2 regions of the Paenibacillus sp. FSL R7-0210 genome follow, and region 1 is predicted to be linked to the other one. Evidence: riboswitches for the same ligand, from Rfam matches in the RefSeq annotation. Region 1 holds a riboswitch; the other holds the start of a gene.
The links. Region 1 has a riboswitch for S-adenosylmethionine ahead of metA (homoserine O-acetyltransferase MetA). Riboswitches for the same ligand answer to the same signal wherever they lie in the genome.

Region 1 (8,462 bases):
GGCGGGAAGCTCGTTCACGGTCTGTCCCACCCGGAGATGGGCCATATTCTGGTCCGTCGTCATCCCGAGGACCACTACGAAGGCTTCTGCCCTTATCACGGCGATTGCCTGGAGGGTCTGGCGGCGGGTCCGGCCATCGGCAAGCGCTGGGGTAAGCCCGCGGGCGAGCTGCCTGCGGATCATCCGGCCTGGGCGATGGAGGCCCACTATCTGGCTCATGCTCTTATGAACTATGTGCTGATCCTCTCGCCGCAGAAGATCGTAATGGGCGGCGGTGTGATGAAGCAGAGCCAGCTCTTCCCGCTGATCCATGCCAAGCTGCAGGAGCTGCTCGGCGGATATGTGCAGCATCCAGCGCTCAATGAAGAGATTGGCAGCTACATTGTGCCTCCGCAGCTTGGAGATAACGCCGGTCTGTCGGGAGCACTGGGTCTGGCCAAGCTGGCTTTAGACCGCAAGTAGGATATTTTGTCAAAAAGAGATTGACTGTTACGTAATATATGGTATTCTAGGTTTTAACAGTATAGCATTTAAGAGGAAGCACCTCTTTCACGAATGTCGTGGGAGAGGTGCTTTTTTTGCGTTCAGAGCGCTCATGCGTACTGTAAGACGACGAAAGAAGGGATTCATATGCAGATCGTATTTATGAACCGTTTGTGCAGAAGATCAGGAATGGACGAAGAGAATTTTGCCCAGCTGTGGATTGGAGAGGAAGAGGGTCAGTGGCGTCTTGGCTGGCGTGATTTCTCCGGCGAAGAGGAGACGGGCGACAGCCTGTGGTATGAAGGCGGATCATGGAATGAGATGCTGTGTGTTTACCGGCACGAGCTTGCCGTGAAGATGGGGGATGGCTACCGCCCGCTGATTGACGGGGTATTTCATGATGACGATAACCTCAGCAGCCGCAGCCAGGAGCAGCTTAAGCTGCAGTATTACAGTGAGCAATACGGGAATGAAGCCATCTTCGAGGAGCTGTGCTCCTGGCGCAGAGGGAAGGCCTCCAGTGAGCGGAAGGCGCCTTATATCCTGGCCAGCAACCGACTGCTGCGCATGATCAGCGCATTTCTTCCCCGCACGGAGGAGGAGCTGCTGCAGCTCCCGGGTGTGGGTGAAGGCAAAGTCTCACAGTATGGTGCAGACTGGCTTAGCATCACCGCGGCGGCTGAGCGTGAGCATGATTTTCCGCTAAGCTGGGTGAATCATGCCATAGACGAAGAGAGCTTCGTATCCTGGCACTATAAGCAGAAGGAGCTTAAGTACAAGAAGCAGCTGGAGCGGCTGAGACTGCGGCGCGTTCTATTACAGGGGATTGAAGAGGGACAGGGGATGGAGCAGCTCAGAGTGCTTAGCGGAGTTTCCCGCCGTGAAGTGCTTGAAGTGGTAGAGGAGCTGGAGAAGGACGGCTACTCGGCCGAGAAGCTTATTGCCCTGGAGCTGAGAGAGGTGAGTCCCGAAGAACAGAACAATATTTGGACAGCCTATGAACTGATCGGCGACAACTTCCTGAAGCCTGTCCTCTACAAAGCCTACGGCGACAACTTCGTACCTGCTGACGGACTTGATCTGTATTACGAACGCCTGCGGCTGATCCGCATCCGCTTCCGGCGGGAGCATCCGGCGGCGTTAGGGATAGTTACCCCTCAATAATTATTGAGTCTGATGGCCTGCATCAGTCCCAATCTACGGTCCTGATGACCGGAATTCCTGATCGGCGCAGACGCATTACATACTGGTGACATACCAAAAAGACGAAGGCTCTCCGAGTCCCGGTAGCCGGGTATACGGTGCCTTCGTCCTTCGTATTCGTCCGCTCTGCTTCATAGCCACTCCTTCTTACGGAAGATAATTAGCATTCCGCAGCCTAGCGTCACCATAACGGCAATGACGCCATAGTAGCCGTACTCGGTGTGGATCTCCGGGATATTGTCAAAGTTCATGCCGTAGATTCCGGTAATCACGGTCAGCGGCATGAATATGGTAGTAATTGCTGTAAATACACGCATGATTTCATTGGCTCGGTTCGCAATACTGGACTGATAAGCTTCGCGCAAGTTGCCCATGAGATCGCGGTATGTTTCGAAGGTCTCAGAGATCTTGACCGCATTCTCATAAATATCGCTGAAATACTTCTGCAGCTGATCGTCGATCAGGCGAAGATCCTTCTTGTTGAGTGTGTTGATAACTTCCTTCTGCGGGCCGAGCATCTTCTTCAGCCAGAGAATCTCACTGCGCAGACCGATGATCTCGCTCAGATGCGATTTCTTGGTATGCATGAGGATGTCTTCTTCCAGCTTCTCGATCCGCGCTTCAATCCGGTCACCGACCGAGAAGAAGTTGTCGACAACGAGGTCGATCAGCAGATACAGGAAGCGGTCAGGCGTACTGACCTCCTGCTCCCACAGTACGGGCTTCAGGACACGCAGTTCATGGATCTTCTGCTTCGTAACGGTAATAATGAAATGTCTGCCAAGGAATACATTGAGTGCACGGAGGAAGATTTCCTCATCATCGAACCGGATGCTGTTCACCACGATGAAATAATGACTCTCATAAATCTCCAGCTTCGGACGCTGATCCTCTTCACTTAGACAGTCTTCCACAGCCAGATCATGCAGGCCGTATATAGGCTGAAGCTCTACAAGGTCCTCCACATCGGCATCAATCCAGTAGAACCCCTCAGCAGGGGCGGTTAAAGTTTCTTCAATATTGTCAATAGGCGTAAAAACCCCTGCATTCACCAGCCGGATTTTCATCTGATTCACTCCTTATGTCCCTGGTCTTCTCCAGGGGTATGCTAATTTCAGCACACGGAAAAAATCAGCTTGGCCGGTGGTACAATCATGGACGAAGGCCAAAAGACGGTCCGAGAGCATGAAGAAAAAGGGCTCCCGCCGCCGGCAAGCTGATGTTAATCCTGTGTGGTTGTTCATTCTGCACGCTTATTCGCGAGCCCGGGTCGCCTTCCATTGTTCTCTCACCTCTTCTTTTCGCCGTTTTTTTTGAAATATAAGAATGTATAGGTTTCACACGATCCCTTATCCTTATATTTCTCGCTGAAACGGTACCGTCCTTTAAAGGGACGGCAAAGCCGTTTCCACTTGGTTGAAACACTTGTCTAGTATAACGCCGGGATATGGCTCTTACAAGAGAAATTGTTTTCTGTTATAAGGCCCCTTCAGCATTGTATGGACTTGACGAAAAGGAGGTTCATGATTTAAAGTGAAATTTAAGAAAAAGCATCGTTCAGATGCTTAAGGTTATTCAACTGAATACAGCTAAATCTTATCAAGAGCAGGTGGAGGGACTAGCCCGATGAAACCCGGCAACCGGCGTGTGAACGCACGGTGCTAATTCTTGCGGAAGCTTTGCAGGGCGTTGTTCGTCCGGCGGAAGTTCTCTGGCAGATGAGAGAGGCGCATATGACTGCATGATATGACCTTTCTCGCCCGGGAAAGGTCTTTTTTCGCTACCCTGCCTCAGGTTGAACCACCAAGTGGAACCCCATTTCAGTTAAGGAGTGAACAGCAATGCCTATCAAAATTCCCGACAGCCTGCCGGCCAAAGAAGTATTATCCGGTGAGAATATTTTTGTAATGGATGAAAGCCAGGCCTTCCATCAGGATATCCGTCCTCTCCGGATCGCCATCCTGAACCTGATGCCTACCAAAGAAACTACTGAGACCCAGCTGCTGCGCCTTATCGGGAATTCCCCGCTTCAGGTGGATGTTGTTCTGCTGCACCCCAGCTCCCATACGTCGAAGAATACTTCGGCAGAGCATTTGAAGAGCTTTTACAAAACCTTTGATGAGATCAGCCACCGCCGGTTCGACGGCTTGATTGTAACCGGCGCTCCCGTAGAACAGCTTGAGTTCGAGGATGTCAACTACTGGGAAGAGCTGAAAGTGATTTTTGAGTGGAGCAAGCAGAATGTAACCTCGACCATGCACATCTGTTGGGCGGCGCAGGCAGGGCTGTATCATCACTTCGGCGTGCGCAAGGTGAGTCTGCCGGACAAATGCTTCGGAGTGTTTCCGCATACAATGAGCCATAATAATGTCAAGCTGCTGCGCGGCTTCGATGAAGTGTTCCATGTTCCGCATTCCCGCCATACCGACGTCTCCCGTGAAGATATTGAGCAGAACCCGGAGCTGCAGATTCTGGCAGAATCCGAGGAAGCCGGGGTGTACCTGGTGGCTACGCATGACGGGAAGCAGATTTTTGTCACCGGACATTCGGAGTATGATCCCTTCTCCTTGAAATGGGAGTATGACCGGGATATCGCCAAGGGGCTGGAGGTTGCCCTGCCGAAGCACTATTATCCCAAGGATGATCCGACACGCACACCGCCGGCAGTCTGGCGCGCCCATGCTAACTTATTATTCGCTAATTGGCTCAATTACTATGTATACCAGGAGACTCCTTACGATATCGGGGCATTTATCTAAGAGGTTGACTTATTCTTAATAGAAGTAATTAATCAGGAGGGCAATGGAGATGGATGAGAAACTGAGAATTGAGAGCAGACTGGCACAGATTGGTTCAATGGAGGACCCCGCCACCGGGGCCATTAATTACCCGATTTATCATGCGACAGCCTTCCGTCACCCGCGGCTTGGACAGAGCACAGGCTTTGACTACATCCGCACCAAAAATCCTACCCGCTCTGTCCTAGAAGAAGCGGCAGCGGCCCTGGAATCAGGGGATGCCGGCTTCGCCTGTGCCTCCGGTATGGCTGCACTGACTACAGTGTTCACCTTGTTTGGACAAGGGGACCATCTCATTGTATCGCTGGACTTGTACGGCGGTACTTACCGGCTGCTGGAACGGATTCTCTCCAAATACGGCATCAGCGCCTCCTATGTAGATACGAATGATCTGGATGGCCTGGAAGCGGCCCGCCAGCCGGGCACGAAGGCTGTATTCATTGAGACACCGACCAATCCGCTGATGATGATTACGGATGTCGAAGCCGTATGTACCTGGGCCCGCCGTCACGGGCTACTCACAATTGTGGACAATACGCTGCTGACCCCGTTCTTCCAGCGCCCGCTGGAGCTTGGCGCAGATATCGTGGTTCACAGTGCGACTAAGTATCTGGGCGGGCATAACGATGTGCTGGCGGGGCTGATTGTGACCAAGGGTGCAGAATTGTCGGCTGAAATGGCTGTCCTGCATAACTCCTTGGGAGCCGTTCTCGCGCCGAATGACAGCTACCAGCTGATGAAGGGCATGAAGACCCTCGCCCTGCGTATGGAGCGGCATGAGAGCAACGCCCTGGCTATTGCCCGTTATCTGCAGGAGCATCCGGCTATTGCCGAGGTCTTCCACCCGGGCCTGCCGGACCATCCGGGTTATGCCATTCAGAACCGCCAGTCCTCCGGCAACACCGGGATCTTCTCCTTCAAGGTAAAAGAGGCCAGCTATGTGGAGCCGTTGCTCCGCCATATCAAGCTAATTGCCTTCGCCGAGAGTCTGGGCGGTGTGGAATCGCTGATGACCTATCCGGCGATACAGACCCATGCCGATATTCCGGCTGAAATCCGCGATGCTGTAGGCGTGGATGACCGGCTGCTGCGCTTCTCTGTCGGCATAGAGCATGTAGATGATCTGATCGCCGATCTCGGGCAGGCCCTGGAGGCCGCCGGGAGCGAGCTGGAATAAGGCGATGCGCCGCCGGACCTGCCCGGCATGCGAGATTCACAGAACGTACAAGCAGCAGTGCCTTCGGGCACTGCTGTTTAATTTGCCTGGAACAAGGGCATTTATTCGGTCCTGTGCAGCGAAACATTTTTCAAGAACAGCCGATTGTGATACGATGGGAGAACGGACTATTTTTATTTCAAATTGTATTTATCTCATAGACTTCATAGATGAAGAGGAGGCCGTCAACAGTGAGTGCAGTCGATCTTATACTGGATAAGGCACTGAAGGGTGAACGTCTTCAGTTGGAAGATACGATCACATTATTCGAGAGCAATGAAATTGAGAAAATGGGCGCTGCCGCAGATATTATTATGAAGCGCTGGCACCCGGAGCCAGTGACGACATTCGTCATCGGCCGCAACATTAACTACACCAATGTATGTGATGTATACTGCCGATTCTGCGCCTTTTACCGCAGACCCGGTTCGGAGGAAGGCTATGTGCTTCCCGATGAGACGATCTACCAGAAGATTGCCGAGACCATGAGCGTAAACGGAACCGAGATTCTGATGCAGGGCGGTACGAATCCCAATCTGCCGTTCAGCTATTATACGGATATTCTGCGCGGCATCAAGCAGCGGTTCCCGGAGATTACGATGCATTCCTTCTCACCGGCGGAGATTATGAAGATGGTGGAGGTCTCCGGCCTGCCGCTGGAGCAGGTCATGCGTGAGATCCATGCTGCGGGCCTCGATTCCCTGCCCGGCGGCGGTGCAGAGATTCTCGATGACCGTACCCGCCGCAAGATCAGCCGGCTCAAGGGCTCCTGGCGCGAGTGGATGGACGTCATGCAGACCGCACACCGGATCGGCATGAATACAACAGCCACGATGGTGATCGGTCTGGGCGAGAGTATGGAAGAACGGGCGCTGCATCTGCTGCGTGTCCGTGAGGCCCAGGACGAATGTATTGCGAACAAATATGATTCCGAGGGCTTCCTGGCGTTCATCTCCTGGACCTTCCAGCCGGATAATACGAACCTGAAGCTGGACCGCCAGACCCCGGAGGAATACCTGAAGACCGTAGCGATCAGCCGCCTGGTGCTGGACAATATCAAGAACTTCCAGTCCTCCTGGGTAACGATGGGGCCTGAAGTAGGCAAGCTCTCCCTGCAATACGGCTGCAATGACTTCGGCAGCACGATGATTGAGGAGAACGTAGTCTCCTCGGCGGGCGCCACCTACAAGGTCAACATCGAGTCGATCACCCAGCTCATCCGCGAAGCGGGCAAGATCCCGGCGCAGCGCAACACGCGCTATGACATCCTGCGGACGTTCGAGGATGCGAGTGTCAAGATTGACAATGATTTTGTGATGCAGAACTAGAATAAATAAAGAAAACAAAAATAACGGAGTTAATCTACAAATTGTAGTTTTGACTCCGTTATTTTTTTATGCTCAACTGCAATGCTTGTTCCATTTCTATAAATAGGATAATAAATCGGATAGCTTTTTGAGGTTTAGATACTTTGTGTTTGCTTGAGAATTCGGTCTTGATAGGACTAATACGGATTGTATACCCAGAGCTGATGCACCATCTAAGTTCTGCTCATAATCATCGACAAATACTGTTTCTGTTGCCGGCAAATGCATCGCATTAAGTGCATGGCTGAACATGCCGGGATTAGGTTTGTTTACTCCAAGTTCAAAACTAAGTGTCATATTATCAAAATACTCATAAATACCAGCATTTTTAAGAACCCTTTTGATTGACGGGTCTGTATCTGAAATAACTCCAATCATATACTTTTCTCTCAGGCTTTCAAGGGTCTGCTTTGTATGATCAAAAAAAACGTAATTAGAATCGTTATACACTCTATCATATGCAATGATTTCAGCTTGTTCGTTGGTAAGGTGAATTTCAGGTAACCCTTCAGCCATTGTTTTATAGTAATTTGTATATCTTTCAAGCTCCTCATCTTCAGTTTTGTAAACTTCATTTTTGAGGTGCTCATTTGCTTTTGAAATTGCTGTATTCAATTGTTCTTGTGGTATTGACCCTAGTATTTGCGGATTTATGTATTCCAACGCTTTTAATGTTATCCTCCAATCACCTGTTGCAGGGCGGAAAATCGTCCAGCCAAGGTCGAGAAATATACCACGTACAGGTTTTTGTATAGTCATTTCAACTCCCCCTATAAATCCTATGATATTGGTAAAAATCCATTTATAAAAGAGTAATTAATCTGTTTTTATTTCCTGTTTAACCTGTCTAACAGGGTGGAGTCCAATTGAATTGGCTTTTTACGCTTTCTTCACTCGATTGTTCACTTGATTGTAAATTGATATCGTTATATTTTACAAAAAACGATGAATTAATGTGAGATTTTACACAACAATTTATAAGAGTTAATGGAATTTGATAGATTCATAGGGAAGGCTATGATACAATTTTTCGGACAGTGGTAGAATAATATAGCAATCACAGGGAGGAAATTAGATTTATGGGAGAGAGAAGATGGAACAAGCCGATAGCTTCTTTATTGGCTACCACAGTTCTGGCAGCACAGATGCTGGGCGGAGTATTCAATGTTCCTGTGCTGGCGGCAGGAAAGGCGGAGGCTTCTCCGGTGATTAATCCGGGAACCATTAATTTACGCTTGATGAGCACGACTGATGTTCATACGAACGTATATGGATGGGACTATTTCAAGGGTGCCGCCTCCGCGACTGTAGGTCTGGACCGTACTTCAACCTTAGTAAAGGCTGCACGCAATGACGCAGAGGGGAAATACAACCTTTTGCTGGATAATGGCGATT
Region 2 (8,462 bases), 4.1 Mb from region 1:
GTTCTGGCCTCGGCAGGCATCGGCTATGGTCTGAATGAAGCAGGCCTGTTGATGACTGATCTGATGCCGGCCCGTCTGGCCTTCCTGATCACCTGTCTGGTGGTTGGAGCGGCAGTCGTGATTGTGTATCTGGTTCTCCTGATTATTCTGGGTGTACTCAGCAGCCAGGAGATTGCCGGTTATCCCCGTCCGCTGCGCAAGCTGCTGGGTCCTTTAATGAAATTGCAGCCCGCCCGTGTTCGTGCCGGTGAATAATGATGTTTGACTTATTCCGTACATTTTGCTTCACTTAAAGAGCAAGCTTCTTGTGTAACTTTCTGATAGAAGGGAATGGTCAATAAATGGACAAAATCAGCTCGCCTGCCCAGTTCCAGGTGGCAATTCAGTCTCCGCGCCTGACGGTGGCAGTCTTCAAGGCAGATTGGTGTGTGGATTGCAAATTCATTGATCCGTTCATGCCGGATGTGGAACAGAAATATGCAGAGCGTCTTACCCTAGTCGAAGTGGATGTCGATGCCGTAGGCGATGTCAGCCAGGAACAGAATATTCTGGGCATTCCAAGCTTTGTCGCGTACACCGATGGACGGGAACTGGTCCGGTTTGTGAACAAGCTCCGGAAGTCCCGGGAGGAAATCGAGAAGTTTCTTGATACGGCGCTGGACGTTTATCTCAGCATTCACAAGTAATTCCGCAGCACCGCTTTCGCCCTATCCGAGCAGAAGCGGTGCTTTTTTTCTAATCATATAAGCATTTATATGTTTCATACTCATTCCAATACAATACGGGTGATACTATTGACGACACATCAATTAAAATGGCTCAGCTATCTGACCTGTCTCATTATGTTCATGGCGCTGTTCGGCGGGGTTGTGGTGACTAAGACCGGCTCGGGACTGGAATGCGGAAATCAGTGGCCGCTGTGCCACGGGAAGCTGATTCCGGCCTATACCATCGGCTCTCTGATTGAATATACCCACCGCTTGTTCAGCGGCCTGGCTGGCCTGCTGTCCCTGGCTTCCATGGTTGCCTTCTGGCGTTATGCCAGGCACCGCAGAGATCTGCTGGCCTATGCCCTGCTGACCCTGATCTTCGTCATCGTTCAAGGCGGGATGGGAGCGCTTGCAGTAGTGAAATCGCAGTCGGCTGCGGTTATGGCCCTGCATATGGGCTTCTCGCTGATTGCCTTCGCCGGTTCGCTGATGCTGGCGCTTGGGACCAGACGGACATTCGCTCCAGGAGCGGAATTCAGCACAGGAAGTCCCAAAGTCCGCCCAGCCTTCCGCAACTTAACCTGGGTTACTGCAGTATATTCATATATCGTGGTCTACATCGGCGCCTACGTAAGCCATACCAGCTCCCAAGGCGGGTGCTCCGGCTGGCCGCTGTGTAACGGACAATGGATTCCGGAGATGAGCGGCGGAGTAGGGATTGTATTCATTCACCGGATGGCGGCGGCGATTCTGTTCCTGCTGACGGCTATACTTGGGCATCTGGCCTTCTGGAAGCATAAGGAGCTGCCGGAGCTGAGGGCTCTGGGAGTAGCGGCAGTTCTGTTATGCCTGATGCAGGTATTCAGCGGAGCCGCAGTAGTATACACATTGAATAATGAAAGATTGTACATATTTGCTGCGTTGTCTCATATCGTGCTGATCTCCGGACTCTTCGGGGTTCTGTGCTACATGAGTGTAAGGGTCTGGCAGTTAAGCGGAGCCGGCAGGGGCAGCAAGTAATAAGTAAACGGCAACGGTGGACGGGATAAGCATAAGGTCCTGTTTGAGGAGGAACGCTATAGTGCGATACGGTAATTTACGACAATGGATTGAGCAGCTCCGCAGGGATAAGGATCTGGCAGTGATAGATACCCCTGTTGATCCTTATCTGGAGCTTGCCGAAATTCACCGCCGGGTGGTGGAGGAGGAAGGCCCGGCACTGCTGTTCACGAACGTGCAAGGAACACCGTTCCCGGTCGCTACGAACCTGTTCGGTACAGTTCAGCGCGTCAACAAGGCCTTTGGGACAAGACCGGAGCAGCTGCTGAAGTCGCTGACAACGGCGATGGACCAGCTGTTTCCGCCTTCAGGCGCCGGCTTATGGCGGGAGAAGACGGTGCTGCTGGAGCTGCTGAGGGCAGGAACCAAGAATATACCGCAAGGAGAGGCTCCGGTACTCGGCGTCTGCAGCAGCAGTGATCCGCTGAAGGAGCTGCCCCGGATTACGGCCTGGCCTAAGGACGGCGGGGCATTCATCACGCTTCCTCTGGTCTATACGGAGAATATCACCAACCCCAAGGATCATAATCTCGGACTGTACCGGATTCAGATGTATGACGACAGCACCACAGGTATTCACTGGCAGATTCACAAGGGCGGCGGCTTCCATCACTCGCAGGCAGAGCTTCTCGGCGAGACCCTGCCGGTGTCTGTCTTCATCGGCGGGCCGCCGGCCCTAATTGCAGCGGCAGTGGCACCGGTGCCGGAACGGATTCCGGAGCTGATGCTGGCTTCGCTGATGCTGGGCGGCAAGCTTCCCATGGTGCAGGACCCCTTGGGCGGGCACCGGATTCCGGCTGAGGCGGAATTCTCCATCCGGGGACGCGTGTCTCCGCTGGAGCGGAGAGCGGAAGGGCCTTACGGCAGCCAGTCCGGCTACTATTCCATGCAGCATAATTTCCCGGTCATGCATGTTCAGCGGATGTGGCACCGCAAGGATGCCATCTACCCGGCGACCATCACCGGCAAGCCGCGCCAGGAGGATTATTATCTGAAGGATTATTTGCAGCGGCTGCTCGCTCCAGCCTATCCTCTGCTGATCCCTTCGGTCAAAGCGCTGTGGTCCTACTCCGAATCCGGTTCGCATTCACTGACCTCAGCGGTCGTTAGGGAGAGCTATCCCCGTGAGTATATGGTGTCAGCGTTTCGTATCTTAGGGGAAGGTCAGCTCTCTTTAACCAAATTCCTGCTGTTGACTAATGTGCAGGTGGAGCTAACGGATTTCCCCAAGCTGCTGGAAACTGTGCTTGAGCGCTTCAATCCGCAATCGGATCTGACGATCTTTGCCAATACCTCCATGGATACACTGGATTATACCGGACGTAAGCTGAATCATGGCAGTAAGGCGGTGATGGCGGGCATTGGCAGCCCGGTCCGTGAGCTGCCACGGACCTATACAGAGGGTCTGCTTCCATCAATCACCGCCGCTGTGCCTTATTGCGGAGGATGTTTAGCCGTTTCCGGTGCATCCTATGAAGAGGACCCGGAGCTGCCGGAGCGGCTGGTGGCTGCCTTCAAGGAGAGGGAGACCGCCTGGCCGCTGATTGTGCTGGTGGATCAGGCAGAAGAGGCGGTAAGCACGCAGACCTCCTTCCTGTGGACCGTATTCACCCGCTTCAATCCGGCGGATGATATCTATTCGGCGGCCGGGGTACACCGGGGCAGCGTCAGCTATACACTGCCGATCATTATAGATGCCCGGATGAAGCCGGGATACCCGGAGGAACTGGCTCCGAGCGAGGATATTGCGAAGCGGGTAGACCGCAACTGGAACCGTTATTTTCCTCTAGTGTAAAAGTGAACTTTAAGGAGGGTCAAAATATGCTGCGGACGTTACTTGGAGAGCCGCCCCGCGTGAACAGCGGTGTGCTGGCTGAAGCTATGGAGTCCATGGCGAAGGCAGCCTCCATGCTGCGCAAGGAGATGGCGGCACATGAAGACCATGACCATGAATACCGCAAGCTGGAAATTTGGACACGCGGCCTGATCTCCTCTCTGGATGAGCTGGAGCAGAGCTGGTTCGCAGCAGCCTTTTTCCGGAAGTCAGTGATCGCAGGTTATATGGATGATATGTCGTCCACGGAGCAGGGGGAGTACGCCAGATATGTGTATTTCTACAAGGATGGCTTCATCCGTGTCTTCTCGCTGCTGGACAAGCTGGGCACGGTGCTGAATAATCTGTACAATCTCAATACAGGCAAGGTGAAGACGCATTTCTCTTATTTCACGGTGCTGAGGCAATTTCAGCTGCTTCACCCGCATCATCCGCTGGCGGAGAAGCTGGAGCGAATCAGGAATTCCTACCGGGAGCCAGTGGAGAATCTGCGCAAGCGGCGCAACGCTGAGATCCATTACATGAACGCGGAGATGACCGACGACCTCTGGCAGCGTCACCAGGGATTGCATGACAAGATTCGTCTGGAGGATCTCGACAGCCACCTGGAGGATTTGAAGCAGAGCCTGGAGATGGTATGCCAATCACTGGCCGCCGCATACAGCTACGGGAATGAACAATGGCACAAGAACAAAGCGGCCCCAGGCCCGAAATCCGGACAAGCCCGTCCGTAAAAACTTACCTTTGACAAAAATCTCGAAACTGAATTATACTTAGGCATACATTAACTTCTGACAGGATACGGAGTCTATAACTTCATACTATGATCTTATCGAGAGCGGCGGAGGGATAGGCCCGATGAAGCCCGGCAACCGGTTTGAATACAGCCTTACGCTGCATCCAAATGTCATGGTGCTAATTCCTACAATGCCGCCGGATTCGGGGGTTTTGGCAGATGAGAAGGCATTGTCATTATACACACAGGGCCTCTTGCGATCTGCATGGATCGTAGGGGGTCTTTTTTGCAATGATGGAAGCTAGAACAGAAGGGGGACGCAGCGGTTGATAGAATTGAAGGATATAACCAAGGTGTATGGCAAAGGCAGTAAGCAGGCAACTGCACTCTCTGCGCTGAGCCTGTCGATTAAGAAGGGGGAAATCTTCGGGGTGATCGGTCACTCCGGGGCCGGCAAAAGCACGCTGATCCGCTGCATTAATCTGCTGGAACGTCCGACTGCGGGCGAGGTGTGGGTGGACGGTGTCGAGCTGACAGCGCTCAGCCAGGGACAGCTGCAGGAGCAGCGGCGTAAGATCGGAATGATTTTTCAGCATTTCAACCTGCTCTCATCGGCTACAGTCTATGATAATATCGCGTTTCCGCTGCGGCTGATCGGAGCCGGAAGGAACGAGATTGAACAAAAGGTTAAGGAACTGCTCGCCCTGGTCGGGCTGGAGGAGCACTGGAATAAGTACCCGGCTCAGCTATCCGGCGGACAGAAGCAGCGTGTCGGAATCGCCCGGGCGCTGGCAAGTGATCCGGATGTTCTGTTATGCGATGAGGCGACCTCGGCGCTTGATCCGCAGACGACAGACTCCATTCTGCGCCTGCTGATGGATATCAACAGCAAATTCCATCTGACCATCGTGTTGATTACCCATGAGATGCATGTCATTCAGAGCATCTGCGACCGTGTTGCCGTGATCCATGGCGGCGGTATTGTGGAGCAGGGTGAAGTGGCCGAGGTCTTTCTGAAGCCGAAGCATGAGGTTACCAAGGAATTCATCCGCAGTGAGACCCAGTCGGACGGACCGCTCCGGCAAGCGATTGATGCTGTACAGCCAGGTTACACGAAGTCGGTCAAAATCACTTTTCTCGGACAAAAGACTTACGGGTCGACGCTCTCACAGGTGGTTCAGGGAACCGGGGTTCACTTCGCCATTCTTCATGGAACCATCTCTACGATCAAGGATGTTCCTTACGGCCAGCTGATCGTCCGGTTCGAAGGACCTGAGGGTGCGGTCGAAGCCACGCTCACTGAGCTCATAGCGCAAGGTCTTGATGTGGAGGTGATTTTGTAATGGACTTTAGCACAATTAATTGGGAAGAAATGCTGGAAGCTACGATTGCTACACTCAAAATGATCGCTATTTCAGGAATATTCACAATAATCCTTGGTTTACCGCTTGGAATTGTGTTATATTTATGGGGCAAGTCAAATAACGTTATTATCAGGGTGGTTTACTCGGTATTATCCTTCGTTGTGAATATCCTGCGTTCGGTTCCTTTTATCATTCTGATGGTTGCCCTGATTCCGTTCAGCAAGGCCATTATGGGCACTTCGATTGGTGTGCTTGGAACGATTCCGGCACTGGTAATCGGCGCGGCGCCATTCTTCGCCAGACTGGTGGAGACGGCACTGCGGGAGGTTGACCGGGGAATTATTGAAGCGGCGCAGGGCATGGGAGCGTCCACCGGGCAGATCGTTATGCGCGTGCTGCTGCCGGAGGCTCGTCCGGGTCTGCTTGCCGGTGTAACCATTACTGTTGTGACCCTTGTCTCGTATACCGCAATGTCCGGCATGATCGGCGGCGGCGGACTGGGTGACCTGGCGATCCGCTACGGATATTACCGCTATGAGAAGGAAGTCATGCTTATCTCGGTAGCGCTGATGGTGATTCTGGTGCAGCTGCTGCAAATGGCCGGTGACCGGCTGGTAAGACATTTTACACGGAAATAAGGTACGTCCACATATAGCCTTATTCAATAAACCATATGGATTAGAGGGGGATTTACAGATGAAAAAAGTACTGCTTACATTCTTCAGCCTGACCTTGATATTGGTGCTTGCCGCTTGCGGAAACAACAAGGCGAATAACACCACGAATTCTGCTGCGACAACGGCACCTACAGAAGCGGCTGCTGCAGAGCCGACTACAGAGCCTGCTGCGGACCCGGTAACCCTGGTGATTGGTGCTTCTCCTGTACCGCATGCGGAGATCCTCAAAGCGATTGCCCCACTGCTTGAAGCCCAAGGCATTAAGCTGGAGATCAAAGAATTCACAGATTATATTCTTCCCAATACACAGCTTGCCGAGAAGCAGCTCGATGCGAACTTCTTCCAGCACAAGCCTTACCTGGATGATCAGAACACCAAGAACGGCACAGATCTCGTATCTGTAACTGCTGTTCATGTAGAGCCATTTGGCGCCTATTCCAAAAAGATCAAATCGATCGATGAATTGGCAGAAGGTGCGAAGGTTGCGATTCCGAATGATGCAACGAACGGAGGCCGCGCCTTGATTCTGCTGGCGAAGAACGGTCTTATCAAGCTGAAGGATGACACCAATATTGCTTCCACCAAAGCGGATATCACCGAGAACCCTAAGAAGCTTGACATCATTGAGCTGGATGCAGCCATGCTGCCCCGTCAGCTGGATGAAGTGGACCTGGCGCTGATCAACACCAACTTCGCACTGGATGCCAAGCTGTCTCCTACGAAGGATGCGTTGTTCATCGAAGGCGGAGATTCCCCGTATGCTAACCTGCTGGTAGCCCGTCCTGACAATAAGGATTCCGATGCCATTCAGAAGCTGGCAGCAGCGCTGACTTCCCCGGAAGCGAAGGAATTCATCGAAAAGCAATATGACGGAGCAATTATCCCGGCATTCTAAGCTTAAGCCTAGGGAAGCGGAATAATCTAATGAGACCAGAAGAAGCCCGTAGCCAGAAATGGCTGGCGGAGCGGCTTCTGGTCTTTTTGAATCGCCGGGTGGTTGATCCTACAGACGAAATCCTCTATAATAAAAAAAATCCCGGCCTCTTAGCGGAGGCCGGGATGGTTTATGAAACGGGATTAGAATACCTGAACGACTTCTTCCACGCCTTCTACTTCTTCAATCAGGGCGCGTTCGATCCCGGCTTTTAGCGTGATCGTGGAGCTTGGGCAACTGCCGCATGCACCCATAAGCTTCAGCTTAACGATGCCGTCTTCAACATCAATCAGTTCCACGTCACCGCCATCGCGCTGCAGGAACGGACGAAGTTTATCAAGGACTTCCAGTACTTCATCGTACATGGTTGCGCTTTGTACATTCTCACTCATTTCTCAATCACTCCTTTCGTATGTTTATTATAGTACAAAAAGTTAAAAAATAAAATGGTTAAGGCAGAATAGGGAGATTATCATGAGACCAATTATAGAATTCTGTGCCAGCAACATCGGCCACGGCACTGAACCGCTCAAGCTTAAGCTGGAGCAAAACCCTGAATATGATGTAGTGGAGTACGGCTGTCTGAACAACTGCGGAGAGTGTTATCTCCAGCCGTTCGCCATGGTTGACGGGGAGATCATTGAGGCTGATTCCCCCGCTGCTCTGGAAGAGGCCATAGAAGCCGCTATACGAGAGGCAGAGGCCTGGGACAACCTGGAGATAGACTAAGCCGCCTGGATTCAAGCCGGGATTCTTTAGCCGAAATGGCGTTTGGACATCCACAGGACGCCGCTCTTCAGCAGGCGCGGAACCCGGCCCATGACGGAGCGGCGGCCCATCAGGCCGAAGCCGGCATTTTTACCGAGTGAACCGAGGGTTCCCTTCAGCTTAATCTTATTCAGCTTCGGGGTTTCCCCCCGCCATAACGCCTGTAATATCTGTCCCACCTGCTCGCCCTGGGCACCCGCCGCCTGTGCACTGGGCGCGAAGGGCAGGCTGGCACAGTCCCCGATCACATAGACCTCCGGATATTCAGCGATATTGTAATATTCCCCCACAATGAGCCTGCCTCCACGGTCCTTCGGAAGCTCCAGCTGCTGCACGACCTTCACGGGTTGAATACCGGCAGTCCATACCGTCACATCCGC

Region 2: linked by a shared signal. The riboswitch ahead of MKY64_RS00450 (methionine ABC transporter ATP-binding protein) and the one ahead of metA (homoserine O-acetyltransferase MetA) in region 1 are both predicted to bind S-adenosylmethionine.

What each region holds. Positions count from the first base shown of each region.
Region 1 is NZ_JBBPAR010000001.1:4,214,768-4,223,229, reverse strand. It holds gene MKY64_RS18110 (ROK family protein) at 1-462, shown strand, start outside; gene MKY64_RS18105 (HRDC domain-containing protein) at 631-1,647, shown strand; gene corA (magnesium/cobalt transporter CorA) at 1,818-2,753, opposite strand; SAM riboswitch class I at 3,280-3,411, shown strand; gene metA (homoserine O-acetyltransferase MetA) at 3,528-4,445, shown strand; gene MKY64_RS18090 (aminotransferase class I/II-fold pyridoxal phosphate-dependent enzyme) at 4,495-5,661, shown strand; gene mqnC (cyclic dehypoxanthinyl futalosine synthase) at 5,892-7,028, shown strand; gene MKY64_RS18080 (HAD family hydrolase) at 7,125-7,826, opposite strand; gene MKY64_RS18075 (bifunctional 2',3'-cyclic-nucleotide 2'-phosphodiesterase/3'-nucleotidase) at 8,147-8,462, shown strand, end outside.
Region 2 is NZ_JBBPAR010000001.1:85,487-93,948, forward strand. It holds gene MKY64_RS00425 (putative polysaccharide biosynthesis protein) at 1-255, shown strand, start outside; gene MKY64_RS00430 (thioredoxin family protein) at 342-686, shown strand; gene MKY64_RS00435 (COX15/CtaA family protein) at 795-1,730, shown strand; gene MKY64_RS00440 (UbiD family decarboxylase) at 1,792-3,564, shown strand; gene MKY64_RS00445 (Cthe_2314 family HEPN domain-containing protein) at 3,591-4,337, shown strand; SAM riboswitch class I at 4,430-4,565, shown strand; gene MKY64_RS00450 (methionine ABC transporter ATP-binding protein) at 4,666-5,682, shown strand; gene MKY64_RS00455 (methionine ABC transporter permease) at 5,682-6,341, shown strand; gene MKY64_RS00460 (MetQ/NlpA family ABC transporter substrate-binding protein) at 6,400-7,275, shown strand; gene MKY64_RS00465 (NifU family protein) at 7,458-7,706, opposite strand; gene MKY64_RS00470 (YuzB family protein) at 7,789-8,043, shown strand; gene MKY64_RS00475 (NAD(P)/FAD-dependent oxidoreductase) at 8,070-8,462, opposite strand, start outside.